One region of the Endozoicomonas sp. ALD068 genome, then DNA from elsewhere that is predicted to be linked to it. Evidence: predicted binding sites of a transcription regulator. Region 1 holds the regulator's gene; each other region holds the start of a gene.
The links. Region 1 encodes sigma-54, which starts transcription at its own class of promoters, with help from an activator protein. Its sites were predicted from a motif close to TGGCACNNNNNTTGCTNT; they were not measured.

Region 1 (7,045 bases):
TCCTGTCCAGGAAAAACTGCCGGACTTCGTCGCTCAGCTCCTGCAATACGTCGCCTTCCATCTCTCGATCGATCAGGCGCCAGAGAAGGCTGCGAAGTTTGGGAGGGGAAGATTCAAGCAGGTGTGCCGCATCCGGAGCCGGAAGACCATTCAGCATACGCCTGAGTTCAGGAGAAACACCGTGCTCAAGGGCTTCGTTGAGCTCCTGAAATGCCTTGTCTCCGATACTCAGTTGTAGCTGTTGAACCATAGATGCGTATCCGGTTTTTTTGGTAGAAGTGTCTGAGTATCGAACTTCTGTTCTTTTAACCATCAAGTCTGATAGTCAGACTCAGTCATTTCACATGTCATTCTTTGTTAGCTTTGCCGGGCTTTCAATCTCTGGCAAAGCTTTTCGAGAGACCAGTATAAACAGGGATTTAATGATGAAAAGGGTGACTACTCACCCTCTTCAAAAAAATCATTGATCAGATTGCACAGAGCCGAACAGGCCTCTTCTTCATCATGGCCTTCAAATGTCAAATCAAGGACAGAGCCTTTTCCAGCAGCCAGCATCATGACGGCCATGATACTTTTCCCATCCACTTCACGGCCGTTAAAGCTCACCTTCACCTGGCTGGCAAAAGCCGTCGTTGTAGAAACAAATTTGGATGCTGCCCGAGCATGTAAACCAAGTTTATTAATAATGGTGATCTGCTTCTGGATCATTATTTGGAAAGCTCCCGATGTCTGACCTGAACACAGTCAAAACGTTCTTTGAGCCACTCGCCCAGTTTTTCACTAATAAATACGGAACGGTGCTGCCCCCCGGTACATCCGATCGCAATCGTCATATAACTGCGCTGTCCGGATTCGAACCTTGGTAACCATTTTTCCACGAATGTGCTGAGATCTTCAAACATCTCATTCACCATGGGTTCTGATGCCAGAAAATCTTTAACTGGCTGATCCTGACCAGTGAAGGATCTTAAGGCTTCAACCCAGAAAGGATTAGGCAGACAGCGAACATCAAAGACGTAGTCGGCATCAACTGGCATACCGTGCTTGAAGCCAAAGGACTGAATCATCAGGGTCATACTTTTGCTGGTGGAGCCGCAGAGTCGTTGTCTTATCTGTTCTCTGATTTCATGGACAGACAGTGGCGAAGTGTCCAGCCTAATATCAGCTTCTTCAGCCAGTGGGGCCAGCAGTTTCTTTTCCAGATTAATGGCTTCTGTCAGGGAAACCTTGTCATTGCTCAGAGGATGGCGACGGCGTGTCGAACTATAGCGCTTCATCAGGGTGTTGCTGTCTGCGTCGAGAAAGATTACTTGACACTCAACCCCCTGTTTTTTCAACTTTTCCAACAATGTCGGGAAGCGTTCCAGAGAGCCGGGCACATTACGAACATCGAGGCTGACAGCCATACGGTGCGGTTCGACCAGGTTGCTTTTAAGATTGGTTGGCAGATCATTCAGCATGCTGGCAGGAAGGTTGTCTACACAGTAAAAACCCTCATCTTCAAGGGCGTGAAGGGCGGAGCTTTTGCCGGAGCCTGAACGTCCACTGATGATGACCAGCTTCATGGTGTGTCCTTCCCGATTGTTTGACTGTGTAAACAGGTCTCTCACCTGGTTCCGAGTGAGGCAAGTCTATCAAAACCTAATGAGATTAGAACCAGTCGCTTTCTTTTATTTCTAGCATAGTCCGGATATTTCTATTCCATGCAGTTTTGAAGGATAAATAGGCTTTGTAGTGACAAAAGTGAAGAAGAAAGGATTTCTGAGCAAGAAACATTTTGCCTGCTTCTGTTATCAGATCAGCAAGCAAAATATTTTTTATCTACAGTCGTTAAACGGGGGAACAGATGATGCTGTAAAGTGCCTCGGAATTTTCTGCCGCTCGCATCTGACTTAACAATACTTCTGATTGAAAGCGCTCAGCGACAGCCTGCAATATATTGAGATGTTCCTGAGTATTTTCTTCCGGAACAATAAGTGCGAACACCAGATCGACCGGCTGCTTGTCCACAGAGTCAAAATCTATGGGTTCAGACAGTTTGATCAGAAGTCCGGTAGGATGCTGACAAGCACTGGAGCGACAGTGAGGCAGGGCTATGCCTTTGCCCAAACCGGTGGTACCGAGTCGCTCTCTGTTAATCAGCTTGTTAAACAGATCCTTGGTTTTGATAGCGGGAACATGCTCATTGATGATTTCCGCAACAATTTCCAGGATTTTCTTTTTGCTGGCCCCCTGCACATCGCAGAGGGTGCGCCCGGGGGTTAGAATGTTTTCAATAATCATACAACGATCGATGCTTACAGGCGGCCGTTGGCACCCTGTAGCCGGTCAAGCGTTTTCTCTTTGTGTTTTACCAGTTGTCGATCCAGTTTGTCCGACATGTCATCAATGGCAGCGTACATATCTTCAGCCTCAGCGGTTGCATTAATATCCGCCCTACGAACATGTAGAGTCGCTTCCACTTTGTGCTTCAGTTTCTCAACACTCAGAGTGACCTGAACGTTTGTAATCTGATCAAAGTGGGCGGCAAGGCGGTCGAGTTTCTTGGTGACATAATCTTTCAGAGCCTCAGTCACCTCTACATGATGTCCACTGATGTTGACTTGCATGTAACGCTCTCCTGCTGATCCCGATTCTCGACATTGGACTGCCCCCGGGATTGTACGGGCAACCCTGATTGAAAGTCTATCACTGTCAATGACAGTTAGCGCTGTTCTGAGACAAAAAATCTATGGGGCGATTTGTGGTATAAGGGCTTGTTACCTCAATCGCTGAAGGCTCAGATAAGCTGCTTGCGTTCATTCGATGGCGGTATATTCATTGATTCACGATATTTGGCGATGGTTCTCCTGGCCACTTTGATCCCCTGGTCCCCCAGCAAGCCGGCGATTTTGTTATCACTCAGTGGTTTTTTAGGGTTTTCATCGGATACCAGTTTTTTAATCAAGGCTCTGATGGCTGTTGATGAGCACTCTCCACCAGTGGCTGTGCTGACATGGCTGGAGAAAAAGTATTTCAGCTCAAACACGCCTCTTGGAGTGTGCATGTATTTCTGTGTAGTGACCCTGGAAATAGTGGACTCGTGCATATCCACCGCCTGAGCAATGTCTGCCAACACCAGGGGCTTCATGGCCTGCTCACCCTGCTCCAGAAAATCTTTCTGAAATTCAACAATCTTGCCCGCTACTTTCAGTAAGGTTTCGTTACGACTTTGCAGGTTTTTCAGAAACCAGCGGGCTTCCTGCAGCTGGTTCTTCATAAAGACATTGTCACGACTGTTGTTGGCACGTTGCACCATTGAGGCGTAATTGTTGTTGATGCGAAGTCTGGGCAGGGATTCTGAGTTCAGTTCAACCGCCCAGCGGTCCCTGACTTTGGTGACCGAAATATCGGGGGTGACGTATTCCGTGTCCGCCTGGCCGATTTCTGATCCGGGCCTCGGGTTGAGGCTTTGAACAAGGCTAAGGGCTTCCCTCAGTTGATGTTCTTTGAGACGGGTACGCCGCATGATTTGGGCATAGTCACGACTACCCAGAGCCTGTAGATGATTCTGGATCAGCAGACGTGCTTCTTTCAGGAAGTGGGTTTCTTGTGGCAGTTGATTGAGTTGAACTTCGAGACATTCTTTCAGGTTGGCGCTGGCACAACCCACCGGATCAAAGTGAAGAATCCGTCGTTGCATGACCTGAAGTTCTTCAAACGCCAGTTCCTCTACCTGTTCCTGTAGCGAGAGATAAATTTCTTCCAGGGAGTGAGTGAGGTACCCGTCATTATTGATGGCTTCGATCACAGCCAGGCCCATCAGCCTGTCTCTGTCAGTCATGGGAGTCAGGTTTAACTGCCATTCCAGATAGTCCTGGAGGGACTCATTGGCCCGGGAGCGGGCAAAAGGATCATGTTCTTCATCGGTTGCAGCGGGCAGGCTGGAATAGACATCATCCCATCCGGAGTCAACGGGCAGGTCATTGGGTATGCTGTCAGCCCACTGGGGCTCTTCTGGTTCCGGGGGCTGTTCTGCTTTTTCATTGAAGTCAACAGGCTGTTCCCCTTCATCACCAGATGCAGGTGGTTCTTCAACGGACTCTTCAGACTCCAGCATCGGATTGGATTCAAGAACTTCCTGGATTTCCTGCTGAAGGTCCAGAGTGGAAAGTTGCAGAAGCCTTATGGCCTGCTGCAGCTGAGGTGTCATGGTCAGCTGCTGGCCCATTTTTAGCTGTAAGGATGGCTTCATAGGCAACTGTATACCTTTACTTCGGTGTCTGCACTGAGGGTGCCAGATTTGATGCCATCAGCGCCTGACAGTTATATCTCAGTGTCTGCTCATTATTTTGATTGGGCTACTCTCCATGTCACTGGGATTATAATCACATCTGAAGCTTCGGGAAAGTGATTCATCAAGTCAGCCATGCAACATTCAGAACAAGAGTATGAAAATAAATCAGCTCAACATCTTTGCCCGCTTCTTTCGCGAGACCAGTCAAGAGATGATCAGAGACTGAACTGATGCCCGAGATAAACGTCACGAACCTTTTGATTAGCCAGGACAGTCTGACTATCACCCTCGGCAATAATAGTGCCTTCGCTGACAATGTAGGCCTTCTCGCAGATATCCAGTGTCTCCCGGACATTGTGGTCGGTAATCAGGACTCCGATGTCCCGGGCTTTCAGGTGCGTGATAATGGCCTTGATGTCACCAACAGAAATGGGGTCAACACCGGCAAAAGGTTCATCGAGCAGAATAAATTTTGGGTCAGTGCAAAGAGCTCGGGCAATTTCTACCCTGCGCTTTTCACCACCGGAAAGGCTCATACCCGGATTGTCCCTGATATGATTGATATTAAACTCTTCCAGCAATGACTCCATTTTTGCGATGCGATCTTTCCGGGAAAGGTCGGAACGGGTTTCCAATATCGAGAGCAGGTTATCGGTGACCGTCAATTTCCTGAAAATAGAAACTTCCTGTGGCAGATAACCTACGCCAGCTCTGGCCCGGCCATGCATAGGTTCGTGAGTTAAACTCTGGCCACTAAGGTCAACCTGTCCACCGTCTGCTTTTACGAGACCTACAATCATGTAGAAGCAGGTAGTTTTACCTGCCCCGTTGGGGCCAAGAAGTCCGACAATTTGACCACTGTCGACAGCCAGAGATACATCTTTGACGACCTGTCTGCCTTTGTAGCTTTTACTGAGATGTTCTGCCTTAAGCGTTGCCATCCGGAGTTTGTCTTCCTGTTTAAAAGTTAGCTGTCGTTTTTCTGGCAGCCCTTTCAAGCCTGTTCAGTCGTTGAGCAGTGAGTGTAATGGGATATGAGTACTACTGCTTGCTCTCAGGTTTGGGTTGGTAAATCATTTTGACCCGACCATCCGGGTTGCTTTTGTTCTCACTGCCCTTGGCATTCACGGTCTGCTTGGTCAGGTCATAATCAATGCGTTCACCTGTGAAGGTATCACCCTTCTGGGTCAACTGCGCCTGCTTGATCAGTTGGATCTTATCGCCAGCCACCTGATAATCGATAGTATGACCCCAGGCTTTCAGAATGCCCTGATCATCAGGTTGCTGTTCTTCGTAGTAAGCTCTTTCCTTGTCGCCTTCTGCCACAATTTTTTTAACTTCCTGCTGGACGGAATAGATGGTCACCTTGTCTCCGGTAATTCGGGTGGTGCCCTGAATCATCACAACATTGCCTTTATAGATGGATACACCTTTCTTGTTATCGATATCGGCGGTGTTGGACTCGATCTCAATAGGCTTCTGCCGGTCAGATGGCAATGCTTGTGCCATGACTGGAAGCAGAACCGTGGCCCCCAGCATCAGGTAATATTCGACCCCTCTGCGACGACTCTTTCTGTCTGGCCGCTCATTTGGATCAAGGCGCTTGGCCTGTTCATGGCTTTGGCTCATGAAATCCTCTTACCCTAGACTTGAGTTTAACCAGACTCTCCTTGAAGAAAGCCTCCATACCAATGGCGCGCGTACGTCCAGTGTCGTTGGTGATCAGTACCGGTCGATCAGTGACTGCCAGATCCTTTTCAGAGTATATGGTCATGAAATCAGTGTCTATTCGAACCTTACTACCATTGCCGAGGTTCGTCTGGGTCATCACCACATCATCCCAGAGCTCTATATCCTCGCTGCCGGGCAACAGTTTGCCATAGAGGGCGTCGGCCACCATGGGTTTTCCGGGGGTATTGAAATTCTCCAGATGAGGGGTTTGCAGCAACGTTGTGTCATTGTGCGGGTAATGGGTGATACTGTCTGAGACCAGTATGTAATCCAGTTCGCCCTCTTTGTTGTACTGGGTGACCCTGGTGTCAATGAAATAGTAGTCAGCGTTCTCACGAACCAGAGGCTGTTTTTTCTGAACCCCAACATGGAGTTTGCTGTCATAAGCCCAATAGCCAACGCCGACCATTATCAGCATCAGAAAAGCAATCATTATCAGGTTCCGATTGGGCATCAGATCATTGGCTCCGGGTCACAATCTGGTCAGAGTCTGCAAAGGCAGATACCGACAAAAGAAGGCCATTCAGGAAAATGATGCCCGGTTTGTGCAGTCGGCAGCATTTTCGCAGCAAATGAATTCAGTTTACCATGATTTTATTTGATCATCAGGGGCTGCAGACGAATGTTTTCAAATACTAGACACTCGCTGTCGGCCTTACGTAAGAAGAGTTGAACGGTAGTGCTTTCTTGTCGTCAAAGAAACGCTTGAATGGAAAGGTATCGCTGTAATGGTGGAAAACTATCACAGCGATATTTTGGGTATTTTAACTCTCTATTTCAGGTAACTGGCCAGCATGTCATCCAGCTTGCCTTTGGCTTTAAGAATGAAATCACAAAATTCTCTGGCTGCACCTTCGCCGCCACGATTAGTAGTGATAGCAGGTGAGTGTTCACGAACGTAGTAGTGCCCGTTAGGAACGCTGCAGCCAAAACCAACCTGTCGAATGGCTGGAAGATCTGGCAGATCGTCTCCGATGTAGGCCACTTCATCCAGGCTAAGACCTTGCCCTTCTTCCTGAAGCAATTCTTTCAGAGCGA
Region 2 (7,045 bases), 1.3 Mb from region 1:
AACTTCTGACAGTACCCCTATTTCCAGACCCCAGTCGCTGGGAATCCGGATGTCATTGAAAACACTGGTTCGCATGGAAAACTCACCGGCCAGGGGATAACGAAAACTGTCGAGGTATTCCAGATAGTCCATAGGGCCAAGAATTTTTTTCAGGGCTCGCAACAGAGGCGTCACCAGAAGACGGCTGACCCTGCCATTAAGTTTGTTATCAGCGACTCTTGCATAATAGCCCTTGCAAAAATCATAGCTAAACGCAGGATTAGCTACCGGATAGAGTAGCCTGGCCAGCAGATCTCTCTGGTAGGTCACGATATCACAGTCGTGCAGAGCCACTGCTTCTGACTTGGCTGAAGCCAGCACATAACCGTAGCAGTACCAGACGTTTCTTCCTTTACCAGCCTCTTTAGGCGCCAACCCCTTACTTTCAAGCAGACGGTCAATTTCACGAAGTCCGGGACCATCCTGCCATAGAATCCGGTGGTGCTGATTCAGCTGGGCAAAAAAGTCTCTTGAATAGGAAAATTCTTTTTCGTTGGCTCTATCCAGACCTATAACAATCTCGGAAAGATAACCCACCTGGCTAAGCTCCTGAACAATATTATTCAAGGCTGGTCCCTGCAGCTCGGAGAACAGCGAAGGCAAGACCAGAGACATAGGGCGCTGGCGGGAAAAGGCCTGCAGCTCCTGCTCCATATCTTCAACCGAACGTACTCTCAAATTATGGAAATTGGTGATAGTGCCATTCTGGTAAAAATCGCCCATAAATGCTTTCCCTTCTTTTCGTTAGCGCTTTATGCTCTGATCACACTCTGCAGTCCAGCTCACCCGTCTTGTAAAGAGCAGTCTTTTATAGAGCCGTCTTTTGGAGGACAGACTGGCTCATGACCTTCCTGAAGAGAATCAAGAACCTCCAATACCGCTTCATTCCAACCTTCAGGCCCGACTGATTTTGTGTACTTAATATTAGACAGATGTTCTGTAATGGGCTGTTTACTTTTTTCAGAACTTACAAGAACAGGAATATCGACTACTTCCAGCATGGGCAGATCGTTGAAGCTGTCGCCCAGACCCATGGATATCCACGTCCACTCCGGAAAGTTTTTCAGGTAGTGTTTGAACAGTTTCTTCGCCGCCGAACCCTTATCCCCCTTGCCGGATACGTGATAGAAACGCCCACCCCGGGTCAGTTGTAATCCTTCTTCAGCAAGCTGCCTTTCAAACTGCTCCAATGCCTTATCACTGTCTTCCCAGACCAAAGGTTCACTGGCTTTTCGGTCTGCTGCCAGTTTAGCCTCCTCCAGGCTTAGCCCGGAGAGATCGGCTATTTCACTATGAGAGCAATCGCCAAAGCCCCTGAACCGGAAGCCGTACTGCTCGCGAAACTGTTTCAGTACCCTGCGTATCGCCTTGTAGGGTTGACCATGGAAGTAATGGGTATTCTTGTCAGTATCAGACGACTGAAAGTAGTGAGCCGGGATGGTGGTAATCATTCCGTTTTCGGTAATAAATGGATGATCCAGAGCCATCTCCAGTTGCAGAGGCAGTACCTCACTGAGGGTTTTGCTGGTATTGAAAACAACCGGAATATTTTGCTCTCTCAACCGGTCCAAAGCGGGTTTTGCCCCCGCCCAGCTGTAGCTATCATGATCCAGCAAGGTACCATCGAGGTCGGAAAATATGACCAGCTTCGTCATCGCCTTTTTGCTGTTGCACATCGACTCAAACTCTGTCCAGACGTTTTTGGTAGATGGTATTGGTGGCCTCGACAAAACCACTGACACTGCCACAGTCAAAGCGCTCACCTTCAAACTTGCAGGCAATAACACAGCCCTGTCTGGCCTGAGTCAGAATGGCGTCAGTCAGCTGCACTTCTCCGTTTATTCCGGGTTCAGTGTTCTCAATAATGTCGAAAATATCCGGTGTCAGGACATAACGTCCAATCACTGCCAGATTACTGGGTGCTTGCGAAGGGGCTGGTTTTTCCACCATATCGGTCACACGGATCAGGTTATCGCTCAGGGCTTCACCGGCAATCACACCGTATTTATCGACTTCGGATTCGGGCACTTCCTGAACAGCCAGAATGGTGCAGCGAAACTGCTTGTAAAGATTGACCAACTGCGACATAACCAACGGACCACTGTCGTTAATACAGAGATCATCGGCCAGCACCACACCAAAAGGCTGATCGCCCATAAGAGTTCGTCCGCAGAGAATGGCATGCCCCAGCCCCTGCATCTGGTTCTGTCGAGTATAGGAAAAAGTACAGGCCGCCATCACTTCTCGAATGGTCGACAGTTTTTCTTCTTTGCCACTGCCAGCGATTTCCGCTTCCAGTTCATAGTTAATATCAAAATGATCCGGAATCGCCCGTTTGTTTCTGCCATTGACAAACCCCAGGTCAGTCAGACCTGCAAGCATGGCTTCTTCTACGCCATATTGAATTAGGGGTTTATCAACAATAGGCAGCATCTCCTTGGGCATGGACTTGGTGGCGGGTAAAAAGCGGGTTCCATACCCCGCAACAGGAAACAGACATTTTTTAATCATATTATTGCTCGTCTTATTGAGAAGTTTTGCATCTCATCAGGCTATAAGCAGAAGTCGTGCCAATTCAGAAAACCACCCGCCGGGGTCAACATCATTTACAATGATTGAAGGTTTTATAAATACGGGAGTGGCATGACTCCTGCTGCAAAGAAGAAAAAGTACTAAAAAACATTGCCAAAGGGGAAGATGTATCGTGCAAAGTTATCCTAAAGCCTTCCATGAGTTTCATCAGGCCATGACTCAGCTTCTGACCTTCCCTTATGGACAGGAAGCGGGCGAGATAGCCGCCAGAATTGTCCGTAGAGTTCAGTATCACCTTCATGAAAACCCTCCCAAAACAGTCACTGGCTGGTCAGAAAAAGATATCTTTCTGATTACCTATGGCGACACCCTCTATGACAACAGTGAACAGCCACCTCTTCAGGTCTTGAAGGGATTTCTTGATGGCTATCTGAACGAGGTTATTAATACCCTTCACATTCTTCCCTACCTTCCCTACAGCTCGGATGATGGCTTTTCTGTGATTGATTACCTGTCGGTCAATGAGCAGCTGGGAAGCTGGCAGGATATCGAAGCCATCGCCAGTGACTATCAGCTTATGTCGGATCTGGTGATTAACCATGTCTCCCGGGAAAGTCTCTGGTTTGCCGACTTTGTCAGTGGTCATCAGCCCGGCCGGGATTACTTTATTGAAGAAGACCCGGACACTGATCTCAGTGAAGTGACCCGCCCAAGAAACTCCCCCCTGCTGGTGCCTATTCATACAAGGCGAGGGCTGAAACACGTCTGGGCCACCTTCAGTGAAGATCAGATGGATCTGAACTTTAAAAACCCCGATGTGCTGATTCAGATGGTGGACATCCTGCTTTTCTATCTGGCCCGCGGCACCATGGTAATCAGGCTGGATGCCGTCGCTTTTCTCTGGAAGAAACCGGGCACCCATTGCATAAACCTGCCCGAGACCCATGCCATCGTGAAACTGTTCCGACTGATTATGGAGAGAGCCTGCCCTGGCAGCACACTGCTGACTGAAACCAATGTCCCCCACGATGAGAACATCAGTTATTTCGGGGACCAGGATGAGGCTCACATGGTTTATCAATTTGCCCTGCCGCCTCTGATACTGCATGCACTCAATCGGGGCACAGAAAAATACCTTGTGCAATGGGCCCGCAAGCTGCCCGATTACCCCGAGAGCTGTACCGTTCTGAACTTTACTGCCTCTCATGATGGCGTCGGCCTGCGCCCGTTGGCGGGGGTAATCCCGGAAAATGAAGTTTCAGAGCTGATCGACAGCATGCACCGTTTTGGGGGGTTCGTCAGCATGCGCACTCTTTCGGACAACACTGAGTCACCTTATGAGATCAATATTGCCCTGTTTGATGCCATGAAAGGGACGAGAAGGGGCGAGGACCAATGGCAAGTGCAGCGATTCCTCTGCTCCCAGCTCATCATGCTGGGAATGCGCGGAATACCTGCTTTTTACATACACAGCCTGTTTGCTACAGATAATGATTTGGCAGGCGTCGAGAGCAGTGGCAGAACCCGCTCAATCAATCGTCGCAAGTGGTTACTGGAAGAATTATTGCCTGAGCTGGAAAACCCGGTTTCGATTCGGTCGCTGGTTTTCCATTCGTTGCTGAATCACATCAGAATTCGCAAACAGGAACCCTGCTTTCATCCCAATGCCTCTCAAACCATTCTGGATATGGCGCCCGGTATTTTTACATTCTTGCGAACATCTCCCTGTGGCCGCCGGAAACTGGTGGCTATTCACAACCTGACATCGGCCCATCAAACGTTGAACCAGCCAGACTATATCGGCTGGTTCGATTTACTGGGCAGCGGGACCCTACAGGACCTGCAACTCAAGCCCTATCAAGTGTTGTGGTTAGCAAAAACGCCTTAAACCCTCGCCCAATCGAGGGTCTCGCATAACTCCAACAACTCGTTACCAGGTTTCTAACAATACCCTCTTTGATGAGGGTGATATCTTTTGTCAGGCGATCCGGAACTATCATAAGACACCAATCGTCTAAATAAGTGACCGAAGTCATCCATCTACCCGTCGAATAGCTCGTGATCACACTCTTCGGGCACAACAATGGATACAGCAGTGCTTCAATGAGTTTTTAACAGAATCTCTTTGCCAGAAAGCACGCTTATTTCTCTGGTCTACACTTTTTCCAGGGCAAACCAGGATGTAAGAATAAAGTGATCAAACACCCACTCTTTGCAGCACTGCTGTTGCTGTCTATCGCCTGCCAGGCGTCAATAAGACACTTTGTTGTCGAGCTTGAACAGGATGCAGGTTCTCCAGACAAAAGCTTTTCTATCAAACAGCATGACCCGCATACTTTGCCGAACACTCCTTCAATCATTGCCAGCAACAACGGTCATTCAGACCAGGATTCCCCGGCAAATGACACACCCTTCGGACCCGGTATTTTCGGGCTAATAACGATCATTATTGAGTCGGTTTCGTGGCATTTGCTTTACGCCTCCCAGTGGCTGGTTGCTTACGAACTGATCCTGACCAGCCGTGACACGCAAAGCTCCAAAACTTATTCACGGCTACCTTTAGAATCGTTTATCACTGTCGGTTTGTTTTTAAGCAACTATTGGAACTCCGATTCACCGATGTTCAACCCGATTGGACAACAAGAGTCGAGCCAGGATTATCCGTTTATGATCAACACTATGACGCTCAGCTCCGGAGATAACCAACAACAAGGCCAACTATCGGAATCATCGACCCGGCAAGCCTCAGGAACAACCTCAGGGTTCAGAGGCACTATCACCAGCCGCCAGTATTCTGACTCTGACGGTGGAGACGAAGTCCCTGAACAACACCAACATACTTTGGGTTTAAATTGTTTCGCAGATAACTGTAATGGCGTTTGTAAATTCCGACAATCAGGTGCAAGACCGAAACAAAGCTCAACGCCCAATGAAGACTTCGATCGACAGAGCCCTCTCGTGCAACAACACACCTGTAAAGTGACAGTGTTCGGGGAGGGTGGTCGGCAGCGAGCATGCGGGCAAATCTGCCAGAGTAATACAGCCCTGAAGGATCACAAAAGAAGAAAACACAGGCAACACACCTGTTACGTAACAGTCGCCATTTGCAATGGTCGACGGTGGCCATGCGGACTTGGCTTCAGGACTGCTCGGGGCCTGATGTGGCATAAAAGAATACATCAAAGACGCAGGCCCGATAATCCGAACAACAATAATGGCGCCACAATAAAGCATGGAGGCTGATCGGGAATAGACTGCCCCTCACTCTTAAGACTGTCGCAAAAGTGCGGCGCTGATATGGGGTTAAAAACGCCACCGGAGGTTTGCCGGTGGTCTTATGTCTTTCCATCTGTGATGGCATCCCTGGTGGCGTCTGCTTATGTGACGAAGCAGCCCTTCTTCACTCTCGAAGATCCTCCCGCATAGTTGCTGCGTCATCCGATGTACGCGACCCTCGTTAAAATTCACGTATAGGATCACGTCACAAAATACTGACCCGGGAACCTGATGGCTTCTGTTGGGATCCGACCATCTAATATCCAATTCGTCGTCATGGTATCTACTGTCGTTGTGATCCTCCTGCTCTAGTACATGAAGAACTTCTCCGCATACTCGCTGCTCACCATCTCCCCCGACCACTATCACATCACAGAATAGTGGCGCAGTGTGGTATCGCATTTTGTGTTCTGACAGCCTCTCCCTATCTCTGCAGCGAATCCCGCAGGGCGCCCGCTCACCACTGCTCGTTTTCATCTGCACATCACAGACAAATCCCCTGGCGGGATCACGACCTCTCCTGATAGATTTACTGGCTGCTCTCGGCCTCGCCAAGATGCCAGTTGGTGATCGGAGTTTACAAATACCGTGACAGGAACCAAAGTGACAATTGTAATCGAAGGTATGCTGTTGTGGTTCAGGGTTTCTGTCATCGCCGTCAGAGCCAGAAAGCTGGGAGCCGCTGGCATAGCCTTTAATCTGGGCACTGGTTGACCCACCTGTGGCTTGCTGACCGGATGATGTTGATGGCGGGTTTTGTTGGTCATTTTTTTGTTGGCTATTCCCGGGAAGCATCATGGTGATGATTGCAGGCCGGTCATCCTGACTGGCTTCCAGTTGATCCATTGGGATAAGCAGTGATGGATCGGAGTTCCAATAGTTTTTCAAAAGCCAGCCAAGAGCAACAAACGCTCCTGCAGGTAGCCATGCAAGGGACTCAATACCTAACCCCGCATAGCCGTTTGTGTCGACCATGTCTGACGAGGTATACGACAGAGTATTGAAATCACGTTTTATAGAAAAGCTCTGGATCGGAGAACCTGCATCATCCTTTTGAAAATCGACAACAAAATGTCTTGTCGACGACTCAGCCTGATAGACGACAGATAACAGCACTGACAGTAAAAACAATGCCGCAAAGATTGAGTTGCCCATCATTCTATCCGTGTGCTCTGACTTGTAGAGAGTAAGGGTAGAT
Region 3 (7,045 bases), 850 kb from region 1:
GTCACGAATAACCTTGCCGCCTCCAAACTTCACTTCGTCGCCATAAACGGTAAAGTCTTTCTCCGGACTGATGAACAGATCCGTGTCACCAAGACGTACTTTGTCGCCTACAGTCGGACCAAACATGTCCACATAGGTTTGACGTTCCATTCTGGCCATTATTTATCTCCCTGCTCAAGCTCACCCATGACATCACCACGGAAACCATAGATTTTGCCTGCTCCGGCAAAACGCACCAATTCAACCTGTCGATCCTGACCAGGCTCAAAACGGACAGCGGTTCCTGCCGGGATATTCAACCGGAAACCGAGAGTGGATTCCCGATCAAAAGCCAGTGCCGGGTTCACTTCATAGAAATGATAATGAGAACCAACCTGTACTGGCCTGTCGCCAGTATTGGCCACGGAGACAACGCAGGTCTCACGCCCTTTATTAATGTCGATTGCCTCTTCGCAGGCAATGACCTCTCCTGGAATCATAAAACCTCCTGCTCTACGCAATGGGATTGTGAACCGTCACCAGTTTGGTGCCGTCCGGAAAGGTGGCTTCTACCTGAACTTCATGAATCATCTCGGGAATGCCTTCCATGACATGGTCACGAGTCAGGATTTCACGCCCTTCATTCATCAGCTGAGCAACTGTCTTGCCGTCTCTGGCGCCCTCCATTATGTGCATCGAAATCAGCGCAATGGACTCCGGGTAATTCAGCTTTACTCCCCTGCCAAGGCGACGTTCAGCAACCAGTGCCGCTGTGTATAACAGCAATTTGTCTTTTTCTCTGGGGGTCAGCTCCATGAGAGCCCTCCAATTTATCCTTGTGGTCTTTTAATGCGCTATTGGTAGGTTATAGGCATCAACAATCAGGTATTCCAGATTCTGGGCTTACAACCTTTCCGGCCATTCAATTGGCCACGGAGCTCATTCCAAAGCCAGGTAAACAGTGTTCTGGCCTGTTCAGGTGAGCTGCCCAGATAGCGAGCAATAAAAACCCCGTTTCGCCAGGTAATGGCTGTACATTTAGAGCCTCCGCAGGCTTCCAGCCTTTCATGCAGATGATCACAACCGGGGTCTTGTTCAAAGGTCATGAGCAGTGTACCGAATACATGCTGGCCATTAAGACCAAGAACGGACTGAGCAAGAGGTGAGCCCGCTGCCAGCTCCAGCCTTTCTCGATAAAGTGGCTGATCGTTACGAGTGAGGTGAAGATTCTGGATCACCCTGCCCTGCTCAAAGGCTTCGCCACTGGCTTTACGACCAAGACAAACGATATCCCAGCCTGCGTAGCAGCCATTGCCGTCCAACTCAATGGATGTATTCAGTTCCGCTTCTGCACCATTGAAAATAATAGTTTCCTGAGGCAACCATTCAAGACAGGCATTGTCTTGAACGACCATGGACGTCAGCTGTTTCTGAAGACGGCCATTACCATTAAAGTAGACTTTCCCTGCAGCAGGAGTAGTCACCAGTCCGGATGCACCAGAGTGGGCTTCAAAACTCTGAATCAGCTCATCACCGGCCACCAACCCTCCTGGCGGGTGAAGAATATAGAGATGCGCCAGGTCTTTACCTTCTGGCCAGAACGGACGTTGAATCCGCAGGGGACCATAATGGCGCGTGCGGCCCATGCGGGTATGGCCGTCCATGTATTTCAGCTCCACAGCAATTCCGGCACGCCAGCCGCTGTCTCCGGACGCAACGTCACCCTGATTGGAATCAGTATCCGGGTTGGATCGCGGGATAGAGTGTCGATTGAATGCCAGCCCCATACTTCTGCCCTTACTGTTAAAGGTCATCTCTGGCCTGCAAAAGATGTTCCATTTTATTTTTATACGACTGCTGACATTCTTGACCATAAAGTCAGCTTAAATAGCACCAAAAAAATACATAGGCACCATATTGGTGATCGAGGATGTTCTGAAATAAGGCATCTACTGTCAAGACGATATTAAGAAATTAACTCTAACTCAACTGTTAGAAGTGAGAGCTTTTCCTAATGAACGACAGTTACTTAATATATTGGCATGCACATTGCTGTCACACTGTCGCACATAAGGATAAAAAACAGGATTAATAAAAACTATGAAGAGCTCCCTCAAAAAACTCTCGAAGGGCCTGGTTGTAGCTTCTGCAGCAACCGCCGCCCTCTCTTTTTCGGTCATATCCCAGGCTGCAGAGACCATCAAGGTAGGTGTTTTACATTCTCTGTCAGGCACCATGGCGATCAGTGAAACCACATTAAAAGACACTGTTTTAATGATGGTGGACGAGCAGAATAAGAAAGGTGGACTACTGGGTAAGAAACTCGAAGCGGTTGTTGTTGATCCTGCCTCTGACTGGCCTCTGTTTGCAGAAAAAGCGCGTGAGCTGCTGGCAAAAGAAAAAGTCGATGTCATTTTTGGCGGCTGGACTTCCGTATCCAGAAAATCAGTTCTGCCAGTGGTTGAAGAGTTAAACGGCCTGATGTTCTACCCGGTTCAGTATGAGGGACAAGAGTCATCCAAAAACGTTTTCTACACCGGCGCAGCGCCTAACCAGCAGGCTATTCCTGCGGTTGATTATCTAATGAGTTCAGAGGGCGGCAGCGTCAAACGTTTTGTTCTGGCCGGTACTGATTACGTCTACCCGAGAACCACCAACAAGATTCTGGAATCCTACCTGAAGAGCAAGGGTATCAAAGAGTCGGACATCATGATCAATTACACGCCTTTTGGTCACTCTGACTGGCAGACCATTGTTTCTGATATCAAGAAGTTTGGTAAAGCTGGTCAAAAAACGGCGGTTATTTCCACCATTAATGGCGACGCCAACGTACCTTTCTATAAAGAACTGGCTAATCAGGGCATTGCTGCTGAACAGATTCCGGTGATTGCCTTCTCTGTTGGTGAAGAAGAGCTGTCAGGTATAGATACTGCACCTCTGGTAGGCCACCTGGCAGCCTGGAACTACTTTATGAGCGCCGAGAGTGATATCAACGATGAGTTCATCGAAACCTGGCAGACCTTTACCAAGAATGAAGAGCGTGTTGCCAATGATCCAATGGAAGCCACTTATATTGGCTTCAACATGTGGACAAAAGCCGTTGAAAAAGCAGGAACCACCAGCGTTGATGCCGTCCGTTCGGCCATGTATGGCATCACTGTTCCCAACCTGACGGGTGGTATTGCAGTGATGAACACCAACCATCACCTGACCAAACCGGTATTGATTGGCGAAATTCAGGACGATGGCCAGTTTGAAATTGTCTGGGAAACCAAAGGGGGCGTCATTGGTGATGCCTGGACTCAATATCTGCCCGAAAGCTCGAAAATTGTTGCTGACTGGTCAGCCCCGATCAAGTGCGGCAACTACAACCTGGAATCAGGTGTCTGCTCTGGTCAGAACTACTGATTAGTCGTCTTTTGTTGAAGTCATAGCAATAGTGCTCTCTAACTCCCGTAATGAGCATGGAGATTTGAGCCTTAAGACAAGGCGACGATCGCCAACGCAGGATTAAAGCCCAAATCTTCAGCGCAATAGGGAGTTAGAAAGTTCGATTGGTATCACATGGCATGAGAAGTTAGTTTTTTCATGCCATCACCAAACGCCTGTCCAATACAAGACAGGCCAACACATAGTTATTCACTGGAAATTTTATGACCTGGAGACTCTGGCAAGTATTGCCTTTAGTATGCCTCTGTCTTCTTTTTGTCTTTGTCTCATCCTCACAGGCTCTGGCCAATAGCAACACCACAAGCAATGAAGAGCTGGCCAGACAATTGAGTGAGAAGTCATGGGACAAACTGGAGACCACCGTAACCCATCTCTCTGCCAAAGGTGATGATAAAAGCCAGAAACTGTTAACCCTCTGGTTATCTGGCCAACTGTTTATTGAAAAGAGCACGGGTCGTCTGGTCACGGGCAATAAGTCAGGTCGACTGTATCTCATTGCTGACCCGATTACCGATGAAGCCCTGGGTGAAGTCAAAAAGCGCAGCTTGAAAAAAATCAGAATCAATAACCGGCTGCGAAACTCCATCAGAACCGCTCTGGCTCTCTGGGACCTCAAGTCTGAAGACCCGGAAAAGCGCCTTCAGGCAGTTAAGGAAACATCCAGAAACCTTCAGGCTGACACATTGGCCATTCTCAAAACCATGCTGGAGAAGGAGTCCGATGAGGATGTTCATTCAGCTCTGACAACAGCGGTTGCCTTATATCAGATCCAACAGGGTAGTGATGAACTCAAGCTCCAAAGCCTTGAAATTCTGTCTGAGTCTGATGACCCTTTCGTTCGTTCAGTATTGGAATCAGCGAAAACAGAGACTAAGAACAAAGAAATTCTTCTGGGCATAGACACCGCACTGGCCGACATGGATCGAAGACAGGAGTACTACTCCGCAATAGAAAGTGTTTTCTTTGGCTTGAGTCTGGGTTCGGTATTACTTCTGGCTGCCATTGGTCTGGCGATCACTTTTGGTGTTATGGGGGTTATCAACATGGCCCATGGCGAAATGATGATGCTTGGCGCTTATACGACTTTTGTCATTCAATCAGCTTTTCCATCATTCTTGGAACAATCTCTGTTTATTGCCATTCCTGCCGCCTTTGTTGTTGCTGGTACCGTCGGTATTTTGATTGAGCGACTGGTCATACGTCACCTTTATGGTCGCCCACTGGAAACGCTTCTAGCCACTTTTGGTATCAGTCTGATACTGCAACAGGCCGTAAGAACCGTCTTCTCTCCCCTGAACCAGGCAGTCTCAACACCGGAATGGTTAAGCGGCTCCTGGGTGATCAATGAAGCTTTATCTCTGACCTGGAACCGGGTCTACATCATTGGCTTCAGTCTGGCCGTCTTTCTGACTCTGTTGTTTATCCTGCGCTACACCCGATTTGGTTTGAATGTGCGGGCAGTTACCCAGAATCGCGCCATGGCCAACTCTATGGGTATTCCCACCCACCGTATTGACGCACTGACCTTTGGCCTTGGTTCCGGTATTGCCGGCGTTGCTGGTGTTGCCCTGTCCCAGTTAACCAATGTGGGTCCAAATCTCGGCCAGAACTACATCATCGACTCTTTCATGGTGGTGGTCTTTGGTGGTGTTGGAAATCTCTGGGGCACACTGGTGGCAGCCATGAGCCTGGGTGTCGTCAATAAGTTGCTGGAACCCTGGGCAGGTGCAGTCGTTGCCAAAATCCTGGTACTGATTTTCATTATTCTGTTTATTCAGAAAAGACCCAAAGGCCTGTTCGCCCTCAAGGGTCGTGCGGTGGAGGATTGATCCGTGAGTTCTGTAACATTGTCGTCAAAGAGCCATGAGCCAAAAAACAGCCATAGGCAAAAGATGCATGGAAAAGGTCCTCTTAGTCGTTTTCTTCTCGACGATCCAGCAGGCAAATGGCTTTTGATCGCGGTTTTTGTCATTAGCATCATGGTCTGTGGACTCAACCTTCTGGCACCTGAAGGCTCTGCCCTGCATGTCAGCAGTTATACCGTCACGCTGCTTGGAAAATATCTCTGTCTCGGCCTTCTGGCCCTGGCTCTCGATCTGGTCTGGGGTTATTGCGGCATCCTCAGTCTCGGCCATGGTGCCTTTTTTGCCCTCGGTGGCTATGCCATGGGGATGTACCTGATGCGTCAGATTGGTGACCGTGGTGTCTATGGCAATCCTGAGCTGCCGGACTTCATGGTGTTTTTAAGCTGGCAGGAACTGCCCTGGTACTGGCAGGGTTTTGATTCTTTCTTGTTTACTATTGTGATGGTGGCTGTGGTTCCCGGCATTCTCGCTTTCCTGTTTGGCTGGCTGGCATTCCGTTCCAGGGTCACCGGCGTCTATCTGTCCATCATTACTCAGGCACTGACTTATGCCCTGATGCTGATGTTCTTCCAGAATGATTTCGGTTTTGGTGGCAACAATGGCCTGACCGACTTTAAAGATATTCTGGGCTTCAGCCTGCAAAGTGATACAACCCGTGTCGCTCTGTTGATGTTTTCAGCGCTGGCCCTGGGACTGGGCTACCTGATTTGTCGATGGCTGGTGAATTCCCGTTACGGAAGAGTTCTGATGGCTGTCAGAGATGCCGAAAGCAGAACCCGCTTTATGGGTTATCGGGTTGAACATTACAAGCTGGTTGCTTTTGTGGTTTCTGCTGTGTTGGCCGGCATTGCAGGCGCACTTTATGTGCCACAGGTAGGCATTATTAATCCGGGTGAGTTCTCCCCCGTCAACTCTATTGAACTGGTGATCTGGGTGGCCGTTGGTGGCAGAGGAACACTCTATGGTGCAATCATAGGCGCACTGCTCGTTAATTATGCCAAAACCTGGTTTACCGGAGCGATGCCCGATGCCTGGCTGTTTGCACTGGGTGCACTGTTTGTCGTCACAACACTCTGGTTACCCAAGGGCGTTGTTGGTTTATTCAGTCAAGTTCGTGAAAAGTTTTTGAAACCATCAGCCCGGACTCGGGAACAGGAGGTAGCCGATCGTGGTTGATAAACATATATCGGATAACACTCTTCTCTATCTTGACAATGTGACAGTCAGCTTTGATGGCTTCAAAGCCCTGAACAGCCTGTCTTTTTTAATCAACCAGTGTGAACTCAGGGCCATCATTGGCCCTAATGGTGCCGGTAAAAGCACCATGATGGACGTCATCACTGGTAAAACCCGACCTGATAGCGGAGAGGTGCTGTTTAATAAAAACCGCTCAAGGCTGCTTAATAAGAGCCGCTCAAGGCTGCTTAACAAGAGCCGCTCAAGACTGCTTAACAAGAGCCGCTCAAGGCTTTCAAGAGGTTCTATCGATCTCACCCAACACGATGAAGCAGAAGTGGCCAATCTGGGAATTGGCCGAAAGTTTCAGAAACCTTCTGTCATCGAGAGCCTGACGGTCTGGGAAAATCTGGAGCTGGCTCTTAAAGGTCGTCGTTCACCTTTTGAGTCTATGTTCAAAGCTCTTTCTGCAGAGGGTCATAGAAAGATTGACAAAACACTCGGCAGAATCCGCCTTCAGGATCGCCGTGACTTTATTGGAGCATCCCTGTCTCACGGTCAGAAGCAGTGGCTTG

Region 2: ACO6V5_RS20620 (sugar phosphorylase) is a predicted target of sigma-54. The motif match lies at 2,679-2,696, and genes of this name have one in related genera.
Region 3: urtA (urea ABC transporter substrate-binding protein) is a predicted target of sigma-54. The motif match lies at 2,018-2,035, and genes of this name have one in related genera.

Annotation. Positions count from the first base shown of each region.
Region 1 is NZ_JBLYNU010000004.1:6,873,352-6,880,396, forward strand. It holds gene mgtE (magnesium transporter) at 1-250, opposite strand, end outside; gene ACO6V5_RS24810 (HPr family phosphocarrier protein) at 439-708, opposite strand; gene rapZ (RNase adapter RapZ) at 708-1,565, opposite strand; gene ACO6V5_RS24820 (PTS sugar transporter subunit IIA) at 1,831-2,283, opposite strand; gene hpf (ribosome hibernation-promoting factor, HPF/YfiA family) at 2,298-2,609, opposite strand; gene ACO6V5_RS24830 (RNA polymerase factor sigma-54) at 2,780-4,234, opposite strand; gene lptB (LPS export ABC transporter ATP-binding protein) at 4,492-5,217, opposite strand; gene lptA (lipopolysaccharide transport periplasmic protein LptA) at 5,318-5,905, opposite strand; gene lptC (LPS export ABC transporter periplasmic protein LptC) at 5,889-6,461, opposite strand; gene ACO6V5_RS24850 (KdsC family phosphatase) at 6,780-7,045, opposite strand, start outside.
Region 2 is NZ_JBLYNU010000004.1:5,567,710-5,574,754, reverse strand. It holds gene ACO6V5_RS20635 (glycosyl transferase) at 1-762, opposite strand, end outside; gene ACO6V5_RS20630 (HAD-IIB family hydrolase) at 822-1,694, opposite strand; gene galU (UTP--glucose-1-phosphate uridylyltransferase GalU) at 1,720-2,550, opposite strand; gene ACO6V5_RS20620 (sugar phosphorylase) at 2,744-4,459, shown strand; gene ACO6V5_RS20615 (hypothetical protein) at 4,765-5,814, shown strand; gene ACO6V5_RS20610 (hypothetical protein) at 5,875-7,005, opposite strand.
Region 3 is NZ_JBLYNU010000004.1:6,022,456-6,029,500, reverse strand. It holds gene ureC (urease subunit alpha) at 1-159, opposite strand, end outside; gene ACO6V5_RS22490 (urease subunit beta) at 159-479, opposite strand; gene ACO6V5_RS22485 (urease subunit gamma) at 493-795, opposite strand; gene ACO6V5_RS22480 (urease accessory protein UreD) at 861-1,793, opposite strand; gene urtA (urea ABC transporter substrate-binding protein) at 2,080-3,387, shown strand; gene urtB (urea ABC transporter permease subunit UrtB) at 3,633-5,258, shown strand; gene urtC (urea ABC transporter permease subunit UrtC) at 5,322-6,470, shown strand; gene ACO6V5_RS22460 (ABC transporter ATP-binding protein) at 6,463-7,045, shown strand, end outside.